DNA from 3 places in the Kitasatospora sp. NPDC057512 genome. Region 1 is predicted to be linked to each of the others. Evidence: riboswitches for the same ligand, from Rfam matches in the RefSeq annotation. Region 1 holds a riboswitch; each other region holds the start of a gene.
What was found. Region 1 has a riboswitch for thiamine pyrophosphate ahead of ACFU6K_RS12380 (purine-cytosine permease family protein). Riboswitches for the same ligand answer to the same signal wherever they lie in the genome.
Positions count from the first base shown of each region.

Region 1 (11,993 bases):
CGCGCCGGGCGCCGAGCAGGGCGGCGCCGGAGGCGAGGACGGTGTCCAGGGTGGCGGCCAGGCCGCGGGCGCGGGCGAGCCGCTCGGTGTGTTCGTACAGGCTGGTGATATCGGACAGACGTCCGGCCAAACGGTCCTGCACCGCGGCGGACGACGCCGTGCGGCCGTCCGCCGTGCCGTCCGGGGCGTCGACGGGGCCGGGGAGGTCCGGCAGGTCGAGGACGGTGAGCCCGCCCGCGCAGCCGGGTTCGACAGGCTCGGCGGTCGTCGTCGGGAGGGCCGTCGACGGGTGGGACTCGTTCATGCCGTCACTCCTGACGCGGTGCTACGTGCCATGCGAAACCCCCAGGTACGGCCAATGTGGAGCGAGCACGGCCAAAGGGCGTGTTTCGCCTCGATTCGCTACTACTCGTCATTGATCGACAGCAATGCCACCACTTCTACACAGGCCATTCGGGGCATGTCCAGATCCAGGACGACGCGGTGGCCCGTTCCACATCGATCGCGACCCGGTCGGGGGGCGCGCGGGGTATGCGCGCGCCGCTCGGCCGGGAGGCATGGAGCGGGCCGGGAACGGGCAGAACCGGGAGGACGGCCCGGGCGGCCGTCCGGATCGTATGTCCGTGCCGCCCGCGAGCCGGGTCGGCCGGAACTCTCTCACTCGTACGGTGGAACCAAGCGCGCCCGGGCGGCGTCCATCCGGTCGCGTACGGGATTCTCGTTCCAAGGGCTGTGCCCCGCGCGGCCCTTTCACGTCGTACTCCACACCTGCTCCACGTCGTGCCGCGCCGTCCGCCGTGCCGCCCGCCCCGCGCCGCGCCGCCCGGGTCCGTGCCGCGGCCGGTCCGTGCGGAGGATCCCGACGGACGCCGGCGGAGCGGAGCGAACCGAGCGGTCAGGGAAAGGAACGAGCGCCATGCGTGAGAACCCGAAAGACCGGTCGGAGGATCGTTCCGCCCGGCTGGCCGCGGCCCTGACGGCCGCCGTCGACCACCGTTGGCCCGTGGTGCCGGGCGCCGTGCTGCGCGACGGCCGCTGCTCCTGCGGCGACCTGGACTGCACCGTCCCCGGCGCGCACCCGCACGACCCCTCGCTGCTGGCCGCCACCACGGACGCCCGGATGGTGCGCTGGTGGTGGGAGCGGCAGAGCCCGGACGCGCCGGTGCTGGCCGCCACCGGCTCCACGGTCTCGGCGGTCAGCCTGCCCGCGGCGGCCGGCGCCCGGGCGCTGGTCTACCTGGGCGCGCTGCGGCTGCCGCTCGGCCCGGTGCTGGCGATGCCGGGCCGCTACGCGCTGTTGGTCGCCCCGTACTCGCTGGACGTGCTCGGCGAGATGCTGGCCCAACTCCCTTGGGTGCCGGGCTCGTTGCGCTACCACGGGGCGGGCGGCTTCCTGCCGCTGCCGCCCGGCGGCGCGGCCGTCGGGGTCCCCTCAGCCGGAGGCTGGGGGAGGGTGCGCTGGGTGCTCGCGCCGCGACCGGGCGTCGGCGGCGGGGTCTGGCTGCCGCAGGTCGGGCCGCTGCTGGGGGAGTTGGTGGAGGCGACGGTCCGGCTGGACAGCGGGCGTTCGGCCTACTGAGGGCCACCGGAGCGGGACGGGCTGTCGACACCGTCCGCCGGGCCCGGATCCGGGCCTCACCCGGGTCTCGGCCCGGGCCCGTCCAGGGGCTCCGAGCGGGGCGCTCCGGAAAAACAAAAGATCCGGCCGCTGGCGACGGGGGATGCACCAGCGGCCGGACTCTTTAGACAGTAACAAGGATCCGCGCCCGCGCCAATTTCCAAGACGCCCTCCACGCCCGGAAATTGCGCGTTCACCGCGACAATGTGACGCGTATCACGCGGATCCTGCGCCCTTTAGTTCAAGGTGACCTGACGGTTCACCAGGTTCGCGCGGGTGCGCCGCTCCTCGGCGGTCAGCGGGGTCCCGTCGGCGAGCACGGCGGCGAGCCGCTCGGCGAACTCGGCGGCCGGCTTCTCGCAGTCGGCGGCGGTCATCGCGAGCGGGAGGTCCCACACCGGGACGGTCAGGCCGTGCGCGCGGAAGGAGCCGACCAGGCGGGTGTCCGGGCCGAGCGAGGCCTCGCCGGCGGTGTTCAGCCGGGCCAGCGCGTCCAGCAGCTTCTCCTCGGGCACGGTCATCACCCAGCGCAGGTGGTTCTTGTCCGGGGTGCCGCACCAGTACGCGGAGTCGACGCTCGCGAGCTTCTCGGTCGGGATGGCCGAGGCGTTGGCGCGCTCCAGGGAGGCGGCGACCTCGCCGGTGGCGGCCTCGGCGTCCTCCAGCCAGAACTCGAAGCCGGTGTGCACGGCGGGCGTGAACGCGGCGGTGGTGTCCAGCAGGTCCTGCAGGCGGCGCCCGCCCGGGACGGTCCGGCGGGCCGGCACCGGGCTGCCCGGCTCGGTGGCCAGGGCCAGCTCCAGGGCGTCCGCGAGGTCGCGGCTGAGGTCGCCGGAGGCGGACTGGGTCTGCAGGCCGAGCAGGATCGAGCCGTCCTGGCGGCGCAGGGCAGGCCAGGCCAGCGGCAGCACGGTGGCCAGGGTCACCGACGGGACGTCACCGGTCGCGCCGTCGGCCACCCCGGCGGCCAGCGTCAGCGGCACCGTGGCGGCGGGCACCAGCTCGCGCAGCGCCACCCAGTCGGCCTCGCCCGGCAGGCCCTCGAACGGGCGGTGCACCAGCTCCTGCACCGCGTGCGAGGCCTCCCGGCCGTGACACGCCTTGTACCGGCGGCCCGAGCCGCAGGGGCAGTCCTCGCGGGCCCCGACCACGGGGATCTCGCCCGTGACGGCGGTGGTGGACTGGCGCTGCGGCGCCTTCTTGGCGGCCTTCTTGCCCATGCTGCGGCTCTCCCGGGAACGGTGGTCCTGTGTCCCGGGAAGCCTAACGACACATTCCCCGAGCCCGGCTCACGCGCTACGGGCATCGCCCCCGGTGCGCCGGGCGTGCCGGGCCCGGGCGGGCAGCGCCGCCCAGACCGTGACCTCGCCGGGGGCGTCGCGCACGCCCCAGTCGCTGGCCAGCTGGTCGACGATGCTCAGGCCGCGGCCGCCGCGCGAGGTCAGCGAGGGACTCGCGGGCAGCGGCCGGGTGGCCGCCCCGCCGTCCGTGACCTCCAGGGTGAGCACCCCGTCGGCGTGCATCTGCCAGCGGACCAGCACCCCGCCGGCCGGCTCGGCCGGACCCTCGGCGGGCTCCCGGCCGCCCTGCGCGGCGTTCGCCCCGGAGGGGACGCCGACCAGCACCTGCCCGAGCACCTCGGCCCGGGCGCTGCGGCCCAGGGCCGGCAGCGGGCCGAGCGGACGGGCGTACCGACAGGCGTTGCTCAACAGCTCGGAAAGGATCAGAACAGCATCATCGATGACCGGTTCGGGTATCTGCCGGTCACCCAGATCTCGACGCAGTCGGCGCCGTGCGACCCCGACACTCGCTGGGCCGTGCGGCACTGCCATGGTCGATGAAGTCGGCACTTCACGCGCCACCATCAACGCCACCCCCGGACCTCCTTCAGCGTATGCCGAGGGAGAGATGCCCCTTGGTAATGCGTCGGAAACGAACACCGGACGATCCCGCGAGCCCATTTCGAGTGCGGCGACCGACGGTCGACATCAGGTCATTCCACGCTCACCCTCCGTCGCCCGGATGCAAGAATTCCGGCAATTTCGTGCGAGGAAGGTTTGACTGCCGACCAGAGTGATCGGATCGGAGGAGTACGGCGGTCGGTGCGTCGGCGGATCACCGGCGGATCACCGGCCGAGCTGCGCCAGCACCTCCGCGGGCCGGTTGGTGATGATCGCGGACACCCCGAGCTCCAGGCAGAGCTCGACGTCGGCCGGCTCGTCCACCGTCCACACGTGCACCTCGTGGCCGAGCTCGCGCAGCCGGGTCACCAGCTGCGGGCGGGCCCGCACCAGCTCGATGCCCGGGCCGGCGATCCGCGCCCCGCCCGGCAGCGGCGAGCCCTCGCGGAGCCGGCCGAGCAGCGGCAGGGTCCGTTCGAACAGGAAGACCCGCCGGTACCGCGGCGCGGCGGCGGCCACCCGGTTCAGCGCGACCGGGGAGAAGCTCATGATCCGGGCGGACGGGCGGTCGCCCTCCCGGGTCGCACCGATCTTGAACCGCTCCAGGGTCCGCAGCAGCTCGGCCTCCACCCGGCCGCGGAAGCGCACCGGGTGCTTGGTCTCGATCGCCAGGTCCACCGGGCGGCCGCACTCCACCACCAGCTCCAGCAGCCGCTCCAGCCGCAGCACGCCGCGCAGCTCCGGGTCGGTGCTGGGGCGGCCGGTCTTCCAGGCGCCGAAGTCGTACGCCTCCAGCTCGGCGAGGGTCATGGCCGAAACGGTGCCCCGGCCGTTGGAGACCCGGCCGATCCGGCGGTCGTGCACGCAGACCAGCGCGCCGTCGGCGGTGACCCGGACGTCGCACTCCAGCGCGTCCGCGCCCTCGTCGAGCGCGCGCCGGTAGGCCGCGAGGGTGTGCTCGGGCAGGGCGTGGGAGGAACCGCGGTGGGCGATCACCTGGACGGGCGGCACGGTGCGCGCCGCCGCCGAGGACAGGTCTGGGCTGGTCACAGGCCCAACGATAGGCGGCGGAGGTGAAGCGCGGACAAAGACGGCCCCAACCTGTGGGGCCGTCTGCGGACCTGCGGGGCCCGCTCGGGCCCCGCTTCCTCCGCTCCCCCGGCTCCGTCAGCCCCGGGCGGCGCGGCGGCCGAGCGGGGTGAGCGCCCAGGTGGCCAGGGCCGGCACCAGGAAGGCGAACAGCGAGGCCGAGGTCCACTCCTGCGGGGTGAAGTGCAGCGCCTCCTGGGCTGAGGTCCAGAAGTCCGTCCACCAGTCCGCCACCTTGGTCGGCGCGATGAACTGGTAGACCGCGAAGCCGAGGGCCCACGGCAGCAGCATCAGCCAGCGGGACGGCGCGTCGGCGGAGAGGTTCCAGCCGCGCCGGCCGGCGCCGAGGAAGTAGTCCACCACGAGCACCGCCAGCAGCGGCACGAACACCGAGCCGATCAGGCCGAGGAAGCCGTAGTAGGTGTCGGTGAACTCGTCGATCTGCAGCGCCAGCACGGTGATCAGCACGCCGATCGCGCCGGAGAGCACCCGGCGGTCCACCTTCGGCAGCAGGTTCTGCACCGACATCGCGGTCGAGTACACGTTGGCGAAGGACTGGTCCGTCTCGCGCAGCACCAGCACCAGCAGGAACAGCCAGCCGGCCCAGACCCCGAGGAAGGAGTCGAAGATCCGGTTCGGGTCGCCGTCCGACTGCAGCAGCGCCATCAGGCCGAGCACGTAGCACCAGACCTGGGCGACGGTGTAGCCGGAGAAGCTGCCCCAGAACGCCGAGCGCGGGGTGCGCGAGTGCCGGGTGTAGTCGGCGGCCAGCGGGACGAAGGAGACCGACACCGCGATCATCGCGTCGGTGGCGCCGAGGAAGCCGTGCCAGTTGCCCGCGCCCGGGTCCGGCACGCCCTGGCGGCCCAGCTGGACGGTGAAGTACACCATCGCCACCGCGACCGCCCCGGCCACGAAGCGGCGCAGCACCGCGATCGAGCCCAGCGGCCAGATGGTCAGCGCGGTGGTCAGCGCGCCCGCGAGCAGGACGAACAGCCAGCGGTAGCCGGTGGTGTGCGCGACGGTCTGCGCGCCCGCCGAGATGGTCAGCAGCTCGAAGACGCCCCAGCCGATGCACTGCACGATGTTCAGCACCGTCGGCAGGTACGACAGCCGGGTGCCGAACAGTCCGCGCAGGTTCGCCATCGCGGGGGCGCCGGTGCGGGCGCCGATCAGCGCGGCCACGGCGAGCATCGCGGTGCCGACCGCCGTACCGATCGTGATCGCGGTCACCGCAGCGGCCAGCGACAGCTCGCTGCCGGGGGCGCCGAGCACGGTGGCGGCGGTGGAGAAGCCGATCAGGCTGACGCCCAGGTTCATCCAGAGCGCGAAGTGGTCCCGGAAGCGCAGCGTGCGCGGCGGTCGGGTGTCCAGGACCAGGGGCGCTTCGACGTGATCGGCGCGTTCCAGGAGGGCGGTCGCGCCGGGCGCGGGGGCGTCCGCGCCGGGGTCGGAGGCGTTCGTACCCGAAGAAGAGGATGGCGAAGCAGGCGGCATGGCCGATACTCCCTACGCCGGCATTACCCGGACAGGTTCCGGCGGTCAGCGCCCCCTCGACCGTCCGTCACTCGTGTGGCGTACGGTCGACATGCGCACTCTCAGCCTGGTGGGTCCAAGCTCCCGCGTGTCAGTTTGGAGCGACAGGCTAACCGGCGCGGGTGCGAACGCCCAAGGCCGAGGGCGGGGCGGTCCGCATCGCGGACGCCCGGTGGGGAGGGGAGCCTCGGCCGTCGGTACGGGTGTCGGTACAGGCGTCGGAGCCGGTGTCGGTACGGGTGTCGGTGCCGACGCGAGTGCCGGTGTCGGTGCCGGCTAAGGATTCTTATGAGTTCTTCAGAGGGGTCCTTACGGCAATCGAATCGACAGTGCGAAAAACTATGGTCCTTGGTTCTGCCAGCTATGGAGGTCGTCCGTGAGCACCGAGCGCGAGGTTGGGCCCACCGGGCCGCAGGGGGAGCAGCCCGCCGGGCCGGGGGCGGCCGAGTCCGCTTCCGCGGGCCCCGCTCAGGGCGGGCACAACCCGACCATGGCGTTCCGGCGGGTGCCCGAGCCGGAGGCGGCCGCCTCCGACGCGGCGCCGTCCGTCGACGCCGTTCCGGCCGAGGAGGTCCCGGCCGGGGGCGGGCACAAGCCCACCGTCGCCTTCACCAAGGTGCCCGCACCGGAGGCACCCGCCGAGCCCGTGGCACCCGCCGCGCCCGCCGTCGAGGAGCCGGCCGTCGACCCGGCCACCGGCTACATCGACGCGCCGCCGCCGGTCCTGCCGCCCGTCCCGTCGGCCCCGGCGGCCCCGGCGGCCGCCGCGCCCGCCGCCCCGGCCCTGCCGCCGGCCGGCAACCCGTACGCCACCCCGACCCACGGCGTCCCCGCCGCCGGCACGCACGAGGGGTACGGCGCCGCTCCGGCCGCCCCCGCCGCGCACGGCCACCACCCCTTCGGGGCCGGCCAGCCGCTCGGCGGCTGGGGCCCCACCCACGACTCCACCTCCGGCGGTGCCGGCTACCCCGGCGGCCCGGCGGGCCCGCTCGGCTACCCGGCGGAGTACCCCGGCGGTCCGGGCGGCCCCGGCGGACCGCGCAAGAAGCGCGGCGGCCTGGTCGCCCTGATCGCGGCCGTCGCGCTGGTCGCCGGTGTGGCCGGCGGCGCGCTCGGCGTGTCCGTCTCCGACCGTTCCGACCGCAGCAGCTCCGCGAACGACCACCGCAGCACCACCGTCCAGGCCAGCGACACCCAGAAGAACGAGCCCGTCCCCGGCTCGATCGCCGCCATCGCGCAGAAGGCGCTGCCCAGCGTCGTCACCATCAAGGCGCAGGGCAACGGCGAGTCGGGCACCGGCACCGGCTTCGTCTTCGACACCGAGGGCCACATCCTCACCAACAACCACGTCGTCGCGCCGACCCTCAGCGGCGGCAAACTGACCGTCAAGTTCGCCGACGGCAGCTCCTACAGCGCCTCGGTGCTGGGCCACGCCGAGGGCTACGACGTCGCCGTGATCAAGATCGACAACCCGCCCAAGAGCAAGCTGGCCCCGCTGCCGCTGGCCGACTCCGACAAGGTCAACGTCGGCGACGCCACCGTCGCGATCGGTGCGCCGTACGGCCTGGAGTCCACCGTCACCAGCGGCATCATCAGCGCCAAGGACCGCCCGGTGGCCTCCGGTGACGACACCGGCTCGCAGGCCTCGTACATGAACGCCCTGCAGACCGACGCCTCGATCAACCCCGGCAACTCCGGCGGCCCGCTGCTCGACTCAGGCGGCGCGGTGATCGGCATCAACTCGGCGATCCAGTCCAACGCCTCCGCCAACGGCCGGGCCGGCAGCATCGGCCTGGGCTTCGCCATCCCGATCAACCAGGCCAAGTGGGTCGCGGACACCCTGATCAAGACCGGAAAGCCGGTCTACGCCAAGCTCGACGTGCTGCGCAACGACGACTACAAGGGCGACGGCGCGCAGATCCAGACCAAGGACATCCAGGGCCAGCCCGCCGTCACCCCCGGCGGCGCGGCCGACAAGGCCGGCCTCAAGCCGGGCGACGTCATCACCAAGCTCGGCGGCGTCCCGATCGACAACGGCCCCGCCCTGGTCAGCCGGATCTGGACGCACAAGCCCGGCGAGACCGTCGACGTCGAGTACACCCGCAACGGCCAGACCTTCAACACCAAGGTCACTCTCGGCCAGCGCGAGGGCGACCAGCCGTAACCCCCGCCCGCACCGAAACGTGTGCACCGAACCCCGCCGGACCCGTTAGGCTGACCTCCGCCTGGAGAGCTGCCCGAGCGGCCTAAGGGAACAGTCTTGAAAACTGTCGTGCGGTGACCCCGTACCGTGGGTTCGAATCCCACGCTCTCCGCCGGTAGGAGAACCACCTGCTCAGGGCGGGTGCCGAGACCACTCGGCACCCGCCCTCGGTGTTTTCCGGGCCACGGTCGAGGGTTGGGGTTGACCCTGACACGGTGGCAGGGGGTGGAGTGGTCGCACCATGTTGAACATCGGAGACTTCGCCAGCCACGGCCGGGTGTCGGTGCGGATGCTGCGCCACTACGACGCGATCGGGCTGCTGCGGCCCGCCCGGGTGGACCCGGTCAGCGGCTACCGCTTCTACGAGGCGTCCCAACTGGCCCGGCTCAACCGGGTGATCGCGCTCAAGGAGCTCGGCTTCACCCTGCAGCAGGTGCGGGCCGTCCTGGACGAGCAGGTGGACGCGGCCGAGCTGCGCGGGATGCTGCGGCTGCGGCGGGCCCAGCTCGCCGCGGCGATCGCGGCCGACGAGCTGCGGCTGGCCCGGGTGGAGGCGAGGCTCCGGACGATCGAGAGCGAGGGGACCATGTCCGTGCAGGATGTCGTGGTGAAGCCGGTGCCGTCCGTCCGGGTGGCCCAACTGACCGGTGTGGCCGCGAGTTACGAGCCGGAGGACATCGGGCCGGTGATCGGGCCGCTGTTCGCCGAGCTGTGCCGACGGCTGGCCGGGGCCGGGATCGAGGCGACCGGCCCGTCCGTCGCCCACTACCAGGACGCCCCGGAGGGCAACGGCTCGGTGCTGGTCGGGGCGGCCGTCCCGGTCGGCCCGTCGGTGCGGGCGGGCGCGCACGACTTCGAGGTGGTCGACCTGCCGCCGATCGGGGAGGCGGCGACGATCGTGCACCGCGGCCCGATGGACGAGGTCCTGGGCGCGGGCCAGGAGCTGGCCCGCTTCATCGAGGAGAACGGCTACCGCTCGGCCGGCTACGCCCGGGAGCTGTACCTGGAGTGCCCGGAGGACCCGGCGGGGTGGGTCACCGAGCTGCAGGAGCCGGTGGTCCGCGGGTAGCCGGGTTTGCCCTCGACCCGGTCGAGGGTCCTACCGTCGCCCGGCATGACCACTGCCACCGCCACTGCCACCGTCGGTCCGCGGGCCGCGATGCCCCGGACGTACCTGCTCTGGCTGGCCGGGCTCCAGGCCGGACTGCTGGGCGACGCCGCGCTGTACTTCGCCCTCGGCTGGGCCGCCTCCGCGCACGGCGGCGGCGCGGCCGGGCTGGTCCTGACGGCGGTCACGGTGCCGCGCACCGCGCTGGTCCTGCTGGGCGGCGCGGTCGCGGACCGGTTCGGCGCCCGTCGGGTGATGCTCGTCGGGGACACGGTGATGCTGGTCGCGACCGCCGCGCTGGCGCTGGTCGCGGCCGACCGGGGCACACCGCTCTGGCTCCTGGTCGCGGCGGCGGCCGTGATCGGGACGGTCGACGCCTTCCACCTCCCGGCGAGCGGTTCGATGCCGCGCCGGCTGGTGCCCGCCGACCGGCTGCCCCGGGCGCTCGCCCTGCGGCAGGCCGGCGGGCAGGGCGCCGTCCTGCTCGGGGCGCCGCTCGGCGGCCTGCTGGTCGCGGCCGGCGGGCTGCCCGGCGCGGCGCTCGCGGACGCGGTGAGCTTCGGGGTCGTGCTGCTGGTCCTGCTGCGGGTGCGCCCCGGGGCGGACGGGCCGTCCGGTCCGCGGGTCGGCCTGCTGCGCGAGGCCGCGTCCGGCGTCCGGCTCGCCCTGGCCGACCCGCTGCTGCGGGCCGCGCTGCTGCTCACCGGTGCGGCGGCCGGGGCGCTGCTGCCGGTGGTGTCGCTGCTCGGTCCGCTGCTCGCCCGGGCGCACGGCTGGTCGGCCGGGACGGCGGGACTGGTGGGCGGCGGGCAGGCGGCCGGGGTGCTGGCGGTGGCCGTCCTGGTCGCCCGGCGGGGCGCGCTGCCCCGGGCCGGCGTGGGGGCGGCCGCCGGGCTCTGTACGGCGTCGGCGGGGACCGCGCTGCTGGCCCTGGCCGCGGGACCGGTGGCGGCGGTGGCCGGCAGCACGGTGGCGGGTCTCGGCTCGGGGCTCTTCGCCTGCCACCTCGGCCCGCTGGTGCTGACCGGCGCGCCGCCGACCCATCTCTCGCGGGTCCAGGCCCTGCTGACGCTCGTCCAGAGCCTGGCCCTGGTGCTCTCGAACGCCCTGCTGGGCCTGCTCGCGGACGCGGCGGGCGCCGCCCTGCCCACCCTCCTCTGCGCCCTCGCCACCGCTGCCGCCGGCCTCGCCGCCCTGGCCGCCCCGACCCTCCGCCGGGCCTGAGCCCACCCGGGCGTCTCTTCCGCTCCGCCCGTCCCGCTCCCCGTTCCCCCCGCGGCCCACTTGCCCGCCCCCTGCCGTCCGGGCAGAGTGCGGAGGTGGAGGCGGTCGGGCGGCGAGTGGAGGCGGCGATGAGTGATCTGACGGACCGACTGGCGCAGGGCCTCCCGGACGGGTCCGTGGTGGTGGACCCGGACGTGACCGCCGCGTACCGCCACGACATGGCGGGCTTCTGCGCGGCCGGGCAGCCCGCGGTGGTGGTGTTCCCGGAGACGGTCGAGCAGGTGCGACACGTGCTGCGCACCGCGACCGAGCTGCGCGTCCCCGTGGTGCCGCAGGGCGCCCGGACCGGGCTGTCGGGTGCGGCGAACGCGGTGGACGGCTGCGTCGTGCTGTCGCTGGTGAAGCTGAACCGGATCCTGGAGATCGATCCGGTGAACCGGATCGCGGTGGTCGAGCCCGGTGTGGTGAACGCCGAACTGTCCCGTGCTGTCGAGGAGTTGGGCCTCTCGTATCCGCCGGATCCGTCCAGCTGGGAGTCCTGCACGATCGGCGGCAACATCGGCACCGGGGCCGGTGGGCTCTGCTGCGTGAAGTACGGCGTCACCAGCGAGTACGTGCTCGGGCTGGACGTGGTGCTGGCGGACGGGCGGCTGCTGTCCACCGGCCGCCGGACGGCGAAGGGTGTGGCCGGGTACGACCTGACCAGGCTGTTCGTCGGCTCGGAGGGGACGCTCGGGGTGGTGGTCCGGGCGGTTCTGTCGCTGCGGCCGGCGCCCGCCCCGCAGCTGGCGCTGGCGGCGGAGTTCCCGAGCGCGGACACGGCCGGGGCGGCGGTCTGCGAGGTGATGGCGCGCGGTCTGACCCCGTCGCTGATGGAGCTGATGGACGCGGTCTCGGTGCGCGCCGTCAACGAGTTGGGGCGGATGGGGCTGCCGGAGTCCACCCAGGCGCTGCTGCTGGTGGCCTTCGACGGGCCGGACCGGGTGGCCGAGCTGGCCAGGGTCGCGCGGCTGTGCCGGGAGGCCGGGGCGACCGAGGTGGTGCCGGCCGAGGACGAGGCGGAGTCCGATCTGCTGCTGGCCGCCCGGCGGATGGCGCTGCCCGCGCTGGACCGGCTGGGCACCACGATGATCGACGACGTGGCCGTGCCGCGCTCCCGGCTGGCGGAGATGCTGAACGGTGTCGCGGTGATCGCCGAGCGGCACGGACTGACCATCGGGGTGGTCAGTCACGCCGGGGACGGCAACACCCACCCGATCGTCATCTTCGACGCCTCGGACGAGCAGCAGACGGCCCGGGCCCAGCGTTCCTTCG
Region 1 covers NZ_JBHVET010000139.1:1,190-13,182, forward strand. Annotated here, with positions in the region: gene ACFU6K_RS12355 (PP2C family protein-serine/threonine phosphatase) at 1-304, opposite strand, end outside; gene ACFU6K_RS12360 (bifunctional DNA primase/polymerase) at 917-1,579, shown strand; gene ACFU6K_RS12365 (DUF5926 family protein) at 1,855-2,838, opposite strand; gene ACFU6K_RS12370 (ATP-binding protein) at 2,908-3,492, opposite strand; gene ACFU6K_RS12375 (glycerophosphodiester phosphodiesterase) at 3,745-4,569, opposite strand; gene ACFU6K_RS12380 (purine-cytosine permease family protein) at 4,687-6,105, opposite strand; TPP riboswitch at 6,098-6,242, opposite strand; gene ACFU6K_RS12385 (trypsin-like peptidase domain-containing protein) at 6,521-8,308, shown strand; tRNA gene ACFU6K_RS12390 (tRNA-Ser) at 8,372-8,459, shown strand; gene ACFU6K_RS12395 (MerR family transcriptional regulator) at 8,589-9,416, shown strand; gene ACFU6K_RS12400 (MFS transporter) at 9,462-10,679, shown strand; gene ACFU6K_RS12405 (FAD-binding oxidoreductase) at 10,808-11,993, shown strand, end outside.

Region 2 (4,465 bases), on a different contig from region 1:
CCGGCCAGGGCCTCGGCGTCGAACTCGCTGGAGACGGCGGTGGAGCCGTCGCCGTGCTCGTCGCGGATCTTCTGGGAGATCTTCATCGAGCAGAACTTCGGGCCGCACATCGAGCAGAAGTGCGCGGTCTTGGCGGGCTCGGCGGGGAGGGTCTCGTCGTGGAAGTCACGGGCGGTCTCCGGGTCGAGGGCCAGGTTGAACTGGTCCTCCCAGCGGAACTCGAAACGGGCGTCGGAGAGGGCGTCGTCCCAGGCCTGGGCGCCGGGGTGGCCCTTGGCCAGGTCGGCGGCGTGCGCGGCGATCTTGTAGGTGATCACGCCGGTCTTGACGTCGTCCCGGTTGGGCAGGCCCAGGTGCTCCTTGGGCGTCACGTAGCAGAGCATCGCGGTGCCCCACCAGGCGATCATCGCGGCGCCGATGCCCGAGGTGATGTGGTCGTAGCCGGGGGCGACGTCCGTGGTCAGCGGGCCGAGGGTGTAGAACGGCGCCTCGTCGCAGATCTCCTTCTGGAGATCCATGTTCTCCCGGATCTTGTTCATCGGGACGTGGCCCGGGCCCTCGATCATCACCTGGACGTCCCGCTCGCGGGCGATCCGGCCGAGCTCGCCGAGGGTCTTCAGCTCGGCGAACTGCGCCTCGTCGTTGGCGTCCGCGATCGAGCCCGGACGCAGGCCGTCACCGAGCGAGAAGGTGACGTCGTAGGAGGCGAGGATGTCGCAGAGCTCCTCGAAGTTGGTGTAGAGGAAGTTCTCCTGGTGGTGGGCCAGGCACCAGGCCGCCATGATCGAGCCGCCGCGCGAGACGATGCCGGTCTTGCGGCGCGCGGTGAGCGGGACGTAGCGCAGCAGCACGCCGGCGTGGACGGTCATGTAGTCGACGCCCTGCTCGCACTGCTCGACGATGGTGTCCCGGTACACCTCCCAGCTCAGCTCCTCGGCCCGGCCGTCCACCTTCTCCAGGGCCTGGTAGAGCGGCACGGTGCCGATCGGCACCGGGGAGTTGCGCAGGATCCACTCGCGGGTGGTGTGGATGTTGCGGCCGGTGGAGAGGTCCATGACGGTGTCGGCGCCCCAGCGGGTGGCCCAGGTCATCTTCTCCACCTCCTCCTCGATCGAGGAGGTGACGGCCGAGTTGCCGATGTTGGCGTTGATCTTCACCAGGAAGTTGGTGCCGATGATGGCCGGCTCCACCTCCGGGTGGTTCACGTTGACCGGGATGACGGCCCGGCCGCGGGCCACCTCGGCCCGCACGAACTCGGGCGCCAGGCCCTCGCGCAGCGCCACGAACTCCATCTCCGGAGTCACCACGCCCCGCTTGGCGTAGGCGAGTTGGGTGACAGCGGCACCACCGCGGCCGCGCAGCGGACGGCGCGGGCGGCCGGGGAAGACGGCGTCCAGGTTGCGCAGGTTCCCGCCGCGCGGCGAGGTGTGCTTGATCCCGTCGTCCTCGGGGCGCGGCTCGCGGCCGTCGTACTCCTCGACGTCGCCGCGCTGGCGGATCCAGGGGTCCCGCAGCGCCGGCAGGCCGCGCCGCACGTCGGGCTCGTACGACGGGTCGGTGTACGGGCCGGAGGTGTCGTACAGCGGGACGGTCCCGCCGTTGGTGAGCCGCACCTCGCGGTACGGGACGCGCAGGTCGGGGCGCGATCCCTCGCGGTAGGCCTTGTGCCAGGCCGGGGTCGGGTAGCCGGTGCGCTCGCTGCTGGGGGTGCTCCGGACAGACTGCGGCTGTGCTTCGAACGTGGTCATCTGACCTCTACTCCCTACGCCGGCATTACCCGGTCAGGTTCCTGCGGTCGACGCAGCCGTCGGTCCGTCCGTCGACGTCCCGGTCAGCGTCCTCTCAGCCCGGTGCTCCGAGCTCCCGCGTCGCAGGCGGTGTTGCCTGCACACGACGCCCAACACCGTAGCGAGCGGATCGCCGCAGGTCCAGAGCGCCTCACGGGCCGGCGGCCGACCGCGTCCACCGACCCCCGCGGCCGAAAGTGTCCTCCCGCCCCCCATAATGCTCACCAATGCTCCGCAGACGCTCCATCAAAGTGTGTACGGCCCAACCGGGTCGCACTCACCCGGGGTTTCGCGGCTTTGACGACTTTTGGGGGAAATGCATCGTGCGCATGCGTCACGTGGCCGGGCTGAGCGCCGCCGTGGTCTCCGCGGTGGTGGGCCTGCCACTGCCTGCGGCCGCGGCCGAGCCGACCGCCGTCCTGTACGTCCAGGGCGGTCTCTGCAAGGACAGCGGACCGGGCACCCAGGCCCAGCCGCTCTGCACCATCCAGGCCGCCGCCGACCGGGTACTGCCCGGCCAGACCGTGGAGGTCTCGCCGGGCACCTACCCCGAGGACGTGACCGTCCGGCGCTCCGGCGAGCCCGGCAAGCCGATCACCTTCCGCGGCACGGGCCGCATCGGCAAGCTGTCCTCCCTCCCGGGCAGGACGTCGACCTTCCCTGTCATCGCCGGCCCGCTGCGACAGGCGGTGAAGATATCCGGTCAGCACGACGTCGTGTTCTCCGGCTTCGACGTGACCCACTTCGAGCTCGACGGGGTCAGCCGGGTCGAGCTCTCCGGCAACTGGATCGAGCAGCGGGACGACAAGATCGCTCGGCCGGCCGTCGCCGTCACCGGCGCCAGCGACCACGTCCGGATCGAGCGTTCGGTCGTCCGCGCGACCACCGGTGGTGTGAAGGTCGGTGCGGGCATCGCCGGGACGGTGATCGCCGGCAACGACTTCACCTCCTCGCTCGGGGGGTCGGCCGTCTCGGTGACCGACGCACCGGGCACGGTCATCACCCACAACACCACCTACCTGACACCCGAGGTCGCCATCGACCTGGCCGGCTCGTCCGACCACTCGACGATCACCAACAACATCGTGGCCGCGAGCGCCATCCAGGTGGCCGCCGGCTCGACCGACGGAACCACCCTCGACTACAACGCCGTCTGGTCCTACAACCCCGAGCGCTGGCCCAGCTACAAGTGGGCTGACGTCGCCTACCAAATGGCCCCAGAGCTACAGGCCGGGACCGGCCAGGGCCAGCACGACGTGAACTACCACATCCCGTTCGACCTCGATTTCACGCCCCTGTCGGTGCCCATGTCCTCCGCGGGCAACTGGCAGGCCCGCAGCGTGATCGACTCGGCCGGCCCCGAGGCGCCCGGCGTTCCGACCGTCGACCTGTTCGGCCACGACGCGTTCGACCACGAGGACGTCGCCAACACCGGACCGAACGGCGGGTTCCGCGACCGTGGCGCGTACGAGGTCATCGGCACCCTCAGCGCCAACCTCACGGTGACCCCGGAGAACGACGTCGACCCGCTCGCCGTGACGGTCAGGGCCAACCCCGTCAGCCCCTCGCGGATCACCGGCTACTCCTACGACTTCGGCGACGGCCCGGCCAAGCCGTGGGAGAACCGGTCCTCCGAGCGCCATGTGTACGCCAAGCCCGGCACCTACACCGTGCGGCTGACCATCACCGACGAGTTCGGCACCACCCGAACCGAGGAGCGGAACGTCACCGTCGACTACACCCCGGCCGGCTACACCGCGATCGCGCCGACCCGCATCCTGGACTCCCGCCAGCCCGGCAGCCGCTACCCGCGGCTCGGCCCCGGCGAGACCATCGACCTGGACCTGCGCAACCGCGTCTCCGGCTCGGCCGGCACCCTGGTGCCCCCGGGCGCGACGGCCGTCGTACTCAACCTGACCGCCACCGAGGGCACCGCCAACAGCCACCTGGACGTCTACCCGTCCGCCGCCGCCCGGCCGACCACCTCGAACGTGAACTTCGGCCCCGGTCAGGACGTCGCCAACCTGGTGACCGTGCCGATCGGCCCGGACGGCACGGTGGTGGTACGCAACAACGCGGGCTACGTGCACACCGTCGCCGACGTCCTCGGCTACTTCACGGCCGGCAGCCCCGACCGCTTCACCTCCGTCGCCCCGGCCCGGCTGCTCGACACCCGGTCCGACGCCGCCCCGCTGACCGGAGGCACCCCCCGACGGCTCCAGGTGGCCGGCACCGGCGGCGTCCCGGCGGGCGCCACCTCGGCGGTGCTCAACGTGACCGCCACCGAGTCCGCCTCGGCGGGCTTCGTCACCGTCTACCCCGGCGGGACCCAGCGCCCCGCGGCCGGTTCGAACCTCAACACCGCCCCGGGCCGGAACATCCCCAACCAGGTGGTGGTCCCGCTGGGCGCGGACGGGAGCGTCGAGATCTTCACCAACGCCGCCTCCTCGCACCTCGTGGTCGACGTCTTCGGCTACTACGGCCCGGACGGCAAGGGCCTGTTCACCCCGGTCACCCCGACCCGCCTGCTGGACTCGCGGAGCAGCACTCCGTTCGGTCCGTTCTCCAGCCGTACGGTCGAGGGCGTGCCCGCGCGCGCGACCGCCGCGGTGGTCAACCTGACGGCGACCGGGACCACCGGGGCCACCCACCTCACTGCCTGGGCCACCGGGACGGCC
Region 2 covers NZ_JBHVET010000670.1:89-4,553, forward strand. Annotated here, with positions in the region: gene thiC (phosphomethylpyrimidine synthase ThiC) at 1-1,748, opposite strand, end outside; TPP riboswitch at 1,743-1,877, opposite strand; gene ACFU6K_RS31575 (PKD domain-containing protein) at 2,117-4,465, shown strand, end outside.
Region 2: linked by a shared signal. The riboswitch ahead of thiC (phosphomethylpyrimidine synthase ThiC) and the one ahead of ACFU6K_RS12380 (purine-cytosine permease family protein) in region 1 are both predicted to bind thiamine pyrophosphate.

Region 3 (11,993 bases), on a different contig from region 1:
CGGTACGGGACGAGCGCGAGCAGGTCGTGCACCGGGCCGCCGCCGGCCGGTGGGCCGCTGCGTACGGGCAGGTCGGCGAGGTGCTCGTAGCTGTCGACGGTGCCCAGCAGCACCTCGACGGTGTCCGGGCTGAGCCGGGGCGTGCGGCGGTGCAGCAGGGCGAACGCGGGGGCGTCGGGGCCGGTGAGACGGGCGAGCAGGTCGACAGCGGTGGTCACGGGAACGGCTTCCTTCCGGGTGGACTGGTGAGAGGCGGTGCAAGGTCCGCTCCCGGAGGGCCGTCTGCTCAGACGCCGACGGCCGCCCCGAGGGGCGGCCGTCGTGTTCGTCTAGGAACGCGCCAGTTGTGGGCCACCCTGGGGGGAGGCCCACCACCAGGAGTGGCTGTGGGGCGCGTGCATGGTCCGAGACTAGCGGATGCGTCGGGGCGGGTGAGGGGCATCACGTCTTTGTCCGAGATGTGTCTCATTCCTCGGGCAATAGTCACGAGTCACTCCTGCCACCCCGTAGCCTTGGCGGTGTGACCGCTACGACTGAGACATCGAGGGCTGCCCACTCCTGGCAGTCCCTGCCCGCGGCGCAGCAGCCTGAATGGCCGGACCAAGAGGCTCTGCGCAAGACCCTTGCCGAGCTCGCGTCCTATCCGCCGCTCGTCTTCGCCGGCGAGTGCGACCAGCTGCGCGCCCGGCTCGGAGCCGTGGCGCGCGGGGAGGCCTTCCTCCTCCAGGGCGGTGACTGTGCCGAGGCCTTCGACGGCGTTTCGGCGGAGCACATCCGCAACAAGCTGAAGACGCTGCTCCAGATGGCCGCCGTACTGACGTACGCGGCGTCGGTGCCGGTGGTGAAGGTCGGCCGCATCGCCGGCCAGTACTCCAAGCCGCGCTCCAAGTCGACCGAGACCCGCGACGGCGTGACCCTGCCGGTCTACCGGGGCGACTCGGTGAACGGTTTCGAGTTCACCCCCGAGTCCCGCATCCCGAACCCCGAGCGCCTGAAGCGGATGTACAACGCGTCCGCCGCGACGCTCAACCTGGTGCGCGCCTTCACCACCGGTGGCTACGCGGACCTGCGCCAGGTGCACGCCTGGAACCAGGACTTCGTCCGCAACTCGCCGGCCGGCCAGCGCTACGAGCAGCTCGCCCGGGAGATCGACAACGCCCTGGCGTTCATGAGCGCCTGCGGCGTGGTGCCGGAGGAGTTCAAGGCGGTCGAGTTCTTCTCCTCGCACGAGGCGCTGGTCCTGGACTACGAGACCGCGCTGACCCGCGTGGACTCGCGCACCGGCGAGCTGTACGACGTCTCCGGCCACATGGTGTGGATCGGCGAGCGCACCCGGCAGCTGGACCACGCGCACATCGAGTTCGCCTCGAAGATCCGCAACCCGATCGGCGTGAAGCTCGGCCCGACCACCTCGGTCGACGACGCGCTCGCCCTGATCGAGAAGCTGGACCCGGAGCGCGAGCCCGGCCGCCTGACCTTCATCACCCGGATGGGCGCGGGCAAGATCCGTGAGCACCTGCCCACCCTGGTGGAGAAGGTCACCGCCTCCGGCGCCAGGCCGGTGTGGATCTGCGACCCGATGCACGGCAACACCTTCGAGGCCTCCAGCGGGCACAAGACCCGCCGCTTCGACGACGTCCTGGACGAGGTCAAGGGCTTCTTCGAGGTGCACCGCGCGCTCGGCACCCACCCGGGCGGCATCCACGTGGAGCTGACCGGCGACGACGTCACCGAGTGCGTCGGCGGCGGCGACGAGGTCCTGGTGGACGACCTGCACCAGCGCTACGAGACGGCCTGCGACCCGCGCCTCAACCGCAGCCAGTCGCTGGACCTGGCGTTCCTGGTGGCGGAGATGTACCGCGGCCAGTAGGCCCGGTGCCCGTCCGATGTGACGAAGGCCCCTCCGGATTCGGTGTCCCCGAGTCCGGAGGGGCTTTTTCGTACCCGTTTCGCCGGGTAAGGTAAGCCTCAGTGAACTAAGGCTGCCCTTAGTCAAGATCCACTCCGCTTCACCCCCGGGAGAGACCGCGATGTACGTGTGCATGTGCCATGCGGTCACCGAGGACCAGGTGAAGAAGGCGATCGACGGCGGTGCCAACACCCCGCGCCAGATAGCGAAGGGCTGCCGGGCCGGCACCGACTGCGGGTCCTGCGTGCGCCGCATCCAGGCGCTGCTCGGCGAGCACGGCGCCCGCCCCTGCCCGACCGCCCGGCTGGCCGCGAAGCTCGGCCTCGCGGACCCGGAGGACCCGGCGGAGCCGGCCCGGGTGGCCCCGGCGGCCGCCCCGGTGGTCCCGCTGCGGGTGACCCGGGCGAACCGGGCGGCCTGACCGGGCCGGGTGGTCCCAGCGGGCCGGGCGGGCCGCGTCCTCAGGACTCCGGCTGCTCGATCACCGTGGCGAGGTAGAGCGCCTCGCCGAGCTTCTCCAGCAGCTCCAGCTGGGTGTCGAGGTAGTCGATGTGGTGCTCCTCGTCGGCCAGGATGTCCTCGAAGATGTTCGCCGAGGTGACGTCGTTCTTGGCCCGCATCACCACGATCCCGCGCTTGAGCCGGTCGATCGCCTCGACCTCGATCAGGCGGTCCGCCTCGAACATCTCCTTGACCGTCTGGCCGATCCGGACGTGGAACAGCCGCTGGTAGTTGGGCAGCCCCTCCAGGAACAGGATCCGGTCGGTGAGCGTCTCGGCGTGCTTCATCTCGTCGAAGGACTCGTGCCGGGTGTACTTGGCGAGCTTCGTCCAGCCGAAGTTCTCCTGCATCTTGGCGTGCAGGAAGTACTGGTTGATCGCGGTCAGCTCGGCGGTGAGCTGCTCGTTGAGGAACTCGATGACCTCGGGATCGCCCTGCATGGTGATGCCTCCTGCACTCGTGCTGCCGTGTGTCCTGCGCTGAGTCCTGCGTGAAGTCCTGCGGTGGGTCCGATACTGAGTCCTGCGCTGCGCATCCTGGCACCGCTTTGGGAGGAAATTCCAGTAAGTTCACACTCACTAGGACATGTGTCGGAATATCCGATTCATGGCGAAACGTGAGGGTGGGTGGCCGACCACTGGGCCGTACGGGCAGGGGCGCGGATCCGCGCAAAGGGGCGCGCGCCGAGGCTCGTCCGCCGTCTGTCACCATGGATCCATGGGTCAGTCGAAACACGAACCGCTTCCGCCGTCTGACCCGAGGCTCCCCCCGGGACAGCGCGCGCAGCGCGGCTGGCCCGCCCTGCACTACGGGCCGGTGCCCCGCTTCAAGCCGCTGACCTGGGACCTCCAGGTGTTCGGCGCCACCGCCTCGGCGGAGAAGCACAGCTGGGACTTCGAGGCCTTCGACGCCCTGCCGCGCAGCACCGTCGTCGGCGATCTGCACTGCGTGACCAAGTTCTCGGTGCTCGGCAACGAGTGGACGGGCGTGTCGGCCGCCGCCGTGCTCGACCTGGTGCCCCCGGCGCCCGGCGTCACCCACGTCATGGTCTGGGCCGAGTACGGCTACAGCGCCAACCTGCGCCTCGCCGACTTCGCCGACCCGCGCACGCTGCTCGCCACCCACCGCAACGGCGAGGCGCTCACCGCCGAACACGGCTTCCCGGTCCGGCTGGTGGTGCCGCGGCTGTACGCCTGGAAGGGTCCCAAGTGGGTGCGCGCGGTCGAGTACATGCGGGCCGACCGGCGCGGCTTCTGGGAGGAGCGCGGCTACCACAACCTCGCCGACCCCTGGGGCGAGCAGCGCTACTCCTACCAGGAGGAGCCCGGCGACGGGCCGCTGCGCTGACCCCGCCCTAGAACAGCGAGAACTTGACCGTCACCACGCTGCGCTGCGGGCGCCGCTCGCCCGCCGCCGGGCTCTGGCCGGAGGAGGTGACCGCGCCGAACACGTCCCAGCCGCTGGTCTGCATGGTGAAGCCCGCGGCCTGGAGCGCCTTCTGCGCGTCGTCCTTGCTCATCCCGGTGACGTTCGGGACCGGCACCATGCCCTTGCTGACCACCAGCGAGACCGCGCTGTTCTCCTGCAGCAGCTGCCCGGCCGCCGGCGAGCTGCTGATCACCGAGCCCTCGGGCACGGTGTCGTCGTAGGTCCCGGTCACGGTGCCCCTGGTCAGCTGGGCGCCGGTCAGGGCCGCGGCGGCGTCGGCGGCGCTCTTCCCGGTGAGGTCCGGCACCGCGATCCGCTTGGGGCCCTTGGAGAGGGTGACGGTGACGCTGTCGCTCTTGCGGGTGCGCGCGCCCACCCCGGGGTCGGTGGAGATCACCTGCCCGGACGGGACGGACTCGCTGAACACCTCGACGAACCTCCCGTGCAGGCCCTCCTTGTCCAGGACCCGCTGCGCCTCCGCCCGGTCCTTGCCGAGCACGCCCGGCACCGAGCCGTACAGCCCCTCGGAGATCCCGTAGGTGACGCCGCCGATCGCCAGCACCAGCGCGGCCAGCGCGGCCGTCCAGACCAGCGTCCTGCGGGGGAGGCGGCGCAGTGGGCCCGGCCGGTGCGGGCGCCGGTGCACCGGGGTCGGCTCGTCGTACGGGCGCGGCTCGGCGAGCAGCTCGTCCATCAGCTCCGGCGGCACGTCCAGCACGCTGGTGCGCTCCGTCGGCGGGGCCTCGGCAGGCCGCGGCAGCGGCTGGATCACCGAGGTCGGCTCGCTGGTCGGGTAGCGCGGGCTGGGGCGGGTGGAGGCCGGCGGCTCGGCGTCCAGCGCGGCCTGGGTGAGGGAGCGGCGCACCCGCTGGAGCGCGGCGAGCAGCTCGACCGCGTCGTACGGGCGGGCGTCGGCGGACCGGGCGCAGGCGGCGGCCACTATCGCGTCCAGTTCGGGGCCGACGGCGGGGGCGACCAGCGAGGGGGCCGGGACGTCCTCGTGCAGGTGCTTGTACATGACCTGGACGGGGTTGTCGCCGGTGTGCGGGCGGCGGCCGGTGAGCATCTCGTACAGCAGGATGCCGGACGCGTAGACGTCCACCCGCTGGTCGGTGGGGGCGTCCGGGAGGATCTGCTCGGGGGCCAGGTAGGAGACGGTGCCCATGACGGTGCCGCCGGTCGCGGTGGTGGTCGAGGTGGGCGCGCCGTCGGCGGTGCCGAGCACCCGGACCAGGCCGAAGTCGGCGACCTTGACCAGGCCGCCCTCGGTGATCAGCACGTTCTCGGGCTTGACGTCGCGGTGGACCAGGCCGGCCCGGTGGGCGGCGCCGAGCGCGGCGAGCACCGGCTCCAGCACGTCCAGCGCGGCCCGGACGGACAGCGCGCCGCGGTCGCGCAGCAGGTCGCGCAGGGTGCGGCCGGGCACGTACTCCATGGCGAGGAAGACGTGGCCGCCGTCCGCGCCCTGGTCGAAGACGTTGACCACGTTGGGGTGGGTGAGCCTGGCGACCGCCTTGGCCTCGCGGATGAAGCGGGCGGTGAAGCCCTCGTCGCCGGCCAGCGAGGGGTGCATCACCTTGAGTGCGACCACCCGGTCGAGACGGGTGTCGGTGCCCCGGTAGACGGTGGACATCCCGCCGGTCGCGATCCGCTGCTCGACCCGGTACCGGTTGTCGAGCAGGGCGCCGATCAGGGGGTCGTGCAGTGCCATGTCCACTCGGAGAGTCTAGGGCGTGAGGGCGCCCGGTCCCGGCGGACACCGCCTCCGGGACCGGCTTGTGACATGTGCGACGGGTTCAGAACGCCGGGTGCTCGCGGGTGTCCAGGTCGGCCCGGCCGGCCATCGCGGAGGAGGCCTCGGCGTGGAAGCGGCGCGGGATCCGGCCGGCCCGGTGGGCGAGCCGGCCCGCCTCGGCGGCGTGCCGCATCGCCTCGGCCATCAGCACCGGGTCCTGAGCCCTGGTCACCGCGGAGGCGAGCATCACCGCGGCGCAGCCCAGCTCCATCGCCAGCGCCACGTCGGAGGCGGTGCCGGCGCCCGCGTCCAGGATCACCGGGACGCCCGCGCCCTCCACGATCAGCTGGAAGTTGTGCGGGTTGCGGATGCCCAGGCCCGAACCGATCGGCGAGCCCAGCGGCATGATGGCCGCGCAGCCGACGTCCTCCAGCTTGCGGGCCAGCACCGGGTCGTCGTTGGTGTACGGCAGGACGGTGAAGCCGTCGTCGACCAGCGTCTCGGCGGCGTCCAGCAGCTCGATCGGGTCGGGCAGCAGGGTGCGCTCGTCGGCGATCACCTCCAGCTTGACCCAGTCGGTGCCGAGCGCCTCGCGGGCCAGCCGGGCGGTCAGCACGGCCTCGCCGGCGGTGAAGCAGCCGGCCGTGTTGGGCAGCACCCGGATGCCGTTGCGGGTCAGCACGTCCAGCACGGAGCCCTGGGTGCCGGCGTCGACCCGGCGCATCGCGACGGTGGTCAGCTCGGTGCCGGAGGCGAGCAGCGCGCGCTCCAGGACCTCCAGGCTGGGCGCGCCGCCGGTGCCCATGATCAGCCGGGAGGAGAAGGCCGTCCCGGCGATGGTCAGCAGATCGTCGGCCATGGTTCAGCCTCCCTGGACGGCGGTGAGGATCTCGATCCGGTCGCCGGTGCTCAGCGTCGTCCCGGGCCACGAACCGCGCGGCACCACGGCCTCGTTGAGCGCGGCGGCGACACCGGTGTTGGCGGCGCTGACGGAGGCCACCAGCTCGGCGAGGGTGGTCGTGGCGGGCACCCGGCGGGGCTCGCCGTTGACGGTCAGGGCGATCTCCGCCGGGGCGACCGGGTTCGGGGCGGGCTCGTTCACGGCGTGCCCGTTCGGGGCGTTCTCGGTCAGGGCGATCTCGGTCATGCGGAGGCCTTCGCGACGGGGGATTCGGAGGAGAACCGGGTGGGGGTGAACGGCCTTGCGAGCTCCGGGACTTCACCGGTGACCAGGTACTCGGAGACCAGGTCGGCGGTCACCGGGGTGAGCAGCACGCCGTTGCGGTAGTGGCCGGTGGAGGCGACCAGCCCGGGCAGCGGGGTCGGGCCCAGCAGCGGGGCGTTGTCCGGCGAGCCGGGGCGCAGCCCGGCCGAGGTCTCGCGCAGCGGGAGTTCGGTGATCCCCGGGACCAACTCGTGGGCGTCCCGCAGCAGTTCGTACACCCCGCCGGCGGTGACGGTGGTGTCGTAGCCCTGCTCCTCGGTGGTCGCGCCGACCACCAGCTCGCCGTTCTCCCGGGGGACCAGGTACAGGTGCCGGCCGCGGACCACGGCGCGGACGTTGCGGGAGAGGAACGGCCGGTAGGCCTCCGGCACGTGCAGCCGCAGCACCTGCCCCTTCACCGGGCGGATCGCGGGCAGCACCCCCTCGGGCAGACCGGGCAGCCGGTGGCTGTGCGGGCCGGCGGCGAGCACGACCTGGTCGGCGGTCACGGTCTCGTCGGTGCTCAGCCGGGCCCCGGTCGCGCGGCCGTCCTCGACCAGCAGCTCGACGGCCTCGGCGCGGTGCAGCAGGACGTTCGCGCGCCCGCAGGCGGCGACCAGGGCGGTGAGCAGGCGCCGGGGGTCCACCTGGTGGTCGTCCGCGGCGTGCAGGGCGCCGCGGACGGCGGGGGCCAGCATCGGCTCCAGCCTGCGGGCCTCCCGGCCGGTCAGCCAGGTCGAGTCCAGGCCCAGCCGCTGGTGGAAGGCGTACAGCTCGCGCAGTTCCTCGCGGTCGTCGGAGTCCAGCGCGACGGCGATCGTGCCGCAGCGGCGGTAGCCGGTGTCCAGGCCGCCGCTCGCCTCGGAGAGCTCGGCGGCGAAGGCCGCGTACCGCTCGTTCGAGGCCATCCCGAGGCGCAGCAGCGGCTCCTCGCCGTACTGCAGCTCGGTGACCGGGGCGAGCATCCCGGCCGCGACCCCGGCGGCCCCGCCGCCGTGGGCGGGGTCGACCACGATCACGTTCCGCGCCCCGCGCAGTGCGGTGCGCCAGGCGACGGCCAGGCCGATGACGCCCCCGCCGATCACCAGCACGTCGGCATGGGTGCCTGATGGCAAGCGTGACAAGGCTGCTCTTCTCCCTTCGCCGGTATGACCCGGATCAGGTTCGGACGGTCGCAGGCCGTGTCAGCCCGCCTCTCAGCCCGGTCCGCCGGGCTCCCGTGTGGTGCTCCCACCTTAACGCCGGGGGTCGACCCGGCCGAAGGCCCGTACGCGGGGCGGACGGCGGGCGGGGACGGCCGGTGGGGGCGGCGGGTCGGCCCGGCGGCCCGGCGGCCGTGGGCGGGGCGGACGGCCCGGAAGCCGCCGCGTAGCGCTGGGTACAGTGGCGGGCGTGGCAGAGCTGAGCGGAACGGATCGGGTGGTCGTCGTCGGAGCCGGGCTGGCCGGGGCGCAGTGCGCCCTCAAGCTGCGGCAGGGCGGCCGGCAGGGGCCGATCACGCTGGTCGGCGAGGAGCCGCACGCGCCGTACGACCGGCCGCCGCTCTCCAAGGACGTGCTGCTCGGCAAGGCCGACTCCACCGCCCTGGACATCGACTACGGGCAGCTCGGCATCGAGCTGCTCACCGGCCGCCGCGCCACCGGCCTCACCCCCGGCGTGCTGCACACCGACGGCGGCGACCTCCCGTACGGCTCGCTGGTGATCGCCACCGGCGCCGTCCCGCGCGCGCTGCCCGGCGCCGAGCGGGCGCACCTGCTGCACACCCTGGACGACGCCCTGGCGCTGCGCGCGCTGCTGCGCCCCGGGCTGCGGCTGGTGCTGGTCGGCGCGGGCTGGATCGGCGCCGAGGTGTCCACCGCGGCCCGCGCGGCGGGCTGCGAGGTGACCGTGGTCGAGGCCGGCCCGGCGCCGCTGCCCGGCGCGCTGCCCACAGAGCTCGGCTCGGCGATGGCCGCCTGGTACGCCGAGGCAGGGGTCGAGCTGCGCTGCGGGGTCGGCGTGGCCGCCGTCGAGCCCGGCGCGGTGCTGCTGGCGGACGGCTCGCACCTGCCCGCCGACGAGGTGGTGGTCGGCATCGGGGCCCGCCCCGCGACCGGCTGGCTGGCCGGCTCCGGGGTCGAGCTGGACGCGACCGGCGCCGTCCTGGTGGACGGGCGGCTGCGCACCTCGGTGCCCGGCGTCTTCGCGGCCGGCGACTGCGTCAGCTACCCCTCGGCCCGGGCCGGCGTCCGGCTGGCCGTCCAGCACTGGGACCACGCGCTGCGGTCCGGCGAGGCGGTGGCCGCCGCCGTCCTGGGCGCGGACGCGCCGGCCTACGACCCGGTGCCGTACTTCTGGTCCGAGCAGTTCGGGCGGATGGTCCAGTACGCCGGCCGGCACGCCGAGGGCGACGAGCTGGTCCGGCGCGGCGACCCGCAGGGCGCCGACTGGTCGGTGCTCTGGCTGCGCGACGGCGTGCCGAGCGCGCTGCTGACCGTGGACCGGCCGCGCGACCTGGCCCAGGGGCGGCGGCTGATCGAGCGCGGCACCGCGCTGGACCCGGCCCGGGCGGCCGACCCCGCGGTACCGCTGAAGGCGGCCGTCGCGGGGTAGCGCCTGGTGCGCGGTGGGCCGCGGAGGTGGCAGTCTGGTGGCGTGAGTGAGATCGAAAGCAAGATTGAATCCCTGGTCACCGACTGGATGTACCTGCCCGACATCTCGGAGCAGTGGGGGGTCCGGGTCACCGAGGTGCGTGACCTGGTCAAGAACGGCGGCCTGATCGCCGTCCGGCGCGGCCCCAACAAGTCGCTGCAGGTCCCGGCCGCGTTCATCGACGGCCCCGGCCTGGTCAAGCACCTGTCCGGCACCCTGACCGTCCTGCGGGACTGCGGGTACAACGACGTGGAGATCCTGGAGTGGCTCTTCACCGAGGACCCGTCGCTGCCCGGCAGCCCGATCCAGGCGCTGCGGGAGAACCGCGGCACCGAGGTCAAGCGCCGCGCCCAGGCGATGCTGATCTGATGGCGGCGGACACGCCGCGCGCCGGGCTCGCCGACGCCCGGCTGTACCTGTGCACCGACGCCCGCCGGGAGCAGGGCGACCTCGCCGAGTTCCTGGACGCGGCGCTGGCGGGCGGGGTGGACATCGTCCAGCTGCGCGACAAGGGCCTGGAGGCCAAGCAGGAGCTGGAGGCCCTGGAGGTCTTCGCCGACGCCTGCCGTCGGCACGGCAAGCTGCTGGCCGTCAACGACCGCGCCGACGTCGCCCACGCGGCCCGGCCGGACGTGCTGCACCTCGGCCAGGACGACCTGCCGGTGCCGGCCGCCCGGGCGATCCTCGGCGAGGACGTGCTGATCGGCCGCTCCTGCCACGCCGAGTCCGAGGTGGACGCGGCGATCGCCGAGCCCGGGGTGGACTACTTCTGCACCGGCCCGGTCTGGCCGACCCCGACCAAGCCGGGCCGCCCGGCCCCGGGCCTCGGCCTGGTCTCGTACGCGGCGAAGCAGGACACCGACCGGCCGTGGTTCGCGATCGGCGGGATCGACCTCGGCAACCTGGACGAGGTGCTGGCCGCCGGTGCCCGCCGGGTCGTCGTGGTGCGGGCCATCACGGCCGCGGCGGACCCCCGGGCGGCCGCCGCCGAGCTGTCCCGCCGGGTGCGCGCCGCGGTCTGATCCGACCCGGTCCGCGGTTCCGCGGGACCGGCCCGAGGCCGTCGCCGTCCGTCGGTACGTTCAGTACTTGCGGACGGTGGCGGCCTCGGCCAGTGCCAGCAGCACCGCACGGGCCCGCTCGTCGGCGAGCGGCGCCGCCTCCAGCGCGGCCAGCGACTGCCGCATCAGCTCCTCGATCCGGCGCTCCACCAGCTCCGGCGCCCCGCTGCGGGCGACCAGCCCGCGCAGCTCGGCGACCTCCGGGGCCGCCAGGTCCGGTGCGCCCAGCCGCTCGTCCAGGTGCCGGGCGTCGGCGGCCGGCAGGCCCCGCATCGCGTGCGCGACCAGCAGGGTGCGCTTGCCCTCGCGCAGGTCGTCCCCGGCCGGCTTGCCGGTGACGGCCGGGTCCCCGAAGACGCCGAGCAGGTCGTCGCGCAGCTGGAAGGCCTCGCCCAGCGGCAGCCCGAACGCCCCGTACGCCTCGACCAGCTCCGGCCCGGCGCCGGCCAGCAACGCGCCCACCTGGAGCGGCCGCTCGATGGTGTACTTCGCGGACTTGTAGTGCAGGACGGTCTGCGCCCGCTCCAGCGCGCCCTCGTCCGTCGAGTCGCCGGCCACCGGCTCCAGCACGTCCAGGTACTGGCCGAGCATGACCTCGGTGCGCATCAGGTCGAACACCGGCTTGGCGGCCAGCACGGCGGCGGGCTCCAGGCCGGAGCGCAGGAACAGCTCGTCGCACCAGATCAGCAGCAGGTCGCCGAGCAGCACCGCGGCCGAGGTGCCGTACTGCTCGCGGTCGCCGCGCCAGCCGCTGTCGCGGTGCAGCGCCTCGAAGCGGCGGTGGATCGAGGGCAGGCCGCGGCGGGTGTCGCTGCGGTCCATCAGGTCGTCGTGGACGAGGGCGCTGGCCTGGAGCAGCTCCAGGGCGGCGGCCGCGTTGGCGATCGCGTCGCCGGTCGCACCCGCGGCCGGGCCGCCGGCGCCGCGCCAGCCCCAGTAGCAGAAGCCCGGGCGCAGCCGCTTGCCGCCGTCCAGCAGGAAGTCGCGCAGCGCGTCGGCGGCGGGGGCCAGCTGGGGCGAGATCTTGTCGAGCAGCACGGACTGGCCGTCCATGAACGCGGCGAGCGCCGCGTTGACACGGGTGCGGACGTCCTCTACGTCCATGGGGTTGGCCGCACTGCCGGCCGCGTTGCCGGTCGCACTGGTGGCCGCACTGAGGGCCGAACCGGGGTTGGCCGGCCGGGTGCTGGACGAGGTCACGATGGGGCTCCGCTGGTTCTCTGGGGTGCAGCAAGCGTAGCGGTGCGGCTGGGAACGGGTGTGCGAGCGGCTCCGCCGGGGGCGCGGGCGAGGGGCGGCGGAGTCGCTCCGGGGACGAAACGGAACGTCTTCCATCAGTTGTCTCAATAGATGGAATACGGTTGTCCGGCCCCTTCGAACGCCGGATAGCCTGCCAGCATGGCACTCGGAATCGCTTCCACGAGAACGGATCGCGCACTGACGGTGCGCGAACTCCTGGCGGCCGGCAAGCGCTCCTTCTCCTTCGAATTCATGCCGCCCCGCACCGAGGTCGGCGAGCAGAGG
Region 3 covers NZ_JBHVET010000047.1:6,977-18,969, reverse strand. Annotated here, with positions in the region: gene ACFU6K_RS05990 (anthranilate synthase family protein) at 1-218, opposite strand, end outside; gene ACFU6K_RS05985 (class II 3-deoxy-7-phosphoheptulonate synthase) at 521-1,870, shown strand; gene ACFU6K_RS05980 (bacterioferritin-associated ferredoxin) at 2,031-2,330, shown strand; gene bfr (bacterioferritin) at 2,371-2,850, opposite strand; gene ACFU6K_RS05970 (molybdopterin-dependent oxidoreductase) at 3,128-3,757, shown strand; gene pknB (Stk1 family PASTA domain-containing Ser/Thr kinase) at 3,765-5,549, opposite strand; gene ACFU6K_RS05960 (thiazole synthase) at 5,635-6,432, opposite strand; gene thiS (sulfur carrier protein ThiS) at 6,436-6,720, opposite strand; gene thiO (glycine oxidase ThiO) at 6,717-7,892, opposite strand; TPP riboswitch at 7,896-8,008, opposite strand; gene ACFU6K_RS05945 (NAD(P)/FAD-dependent oxidoreductase) at 8,161-9,369, shown strand; gene ACFU6K_RS05940 (Rv2175c family DNA-binding protein) at 9,412-9,777, shown strand; gene thiE (thiamine phosphate synthase) at 9,777-10,430, shown strand; gene ACFU6K_RS05930 (polyprenyl synthetase family protein) at 10,491-11,669, opposite strand; gene metF (methylenetetrahydrofolate reductase [NAD(P)H]) at 11,868-11,993, shown strand, end outside.
Region 3: linked by a shared signal. The riboswitch ahead of thiO (glycine oxidase ThiO) and the one ahead of ACFU6K_RS12380 (purine-cytosine permease family protein) in region 1 are both predicted to bind thiamine pyrophosphate.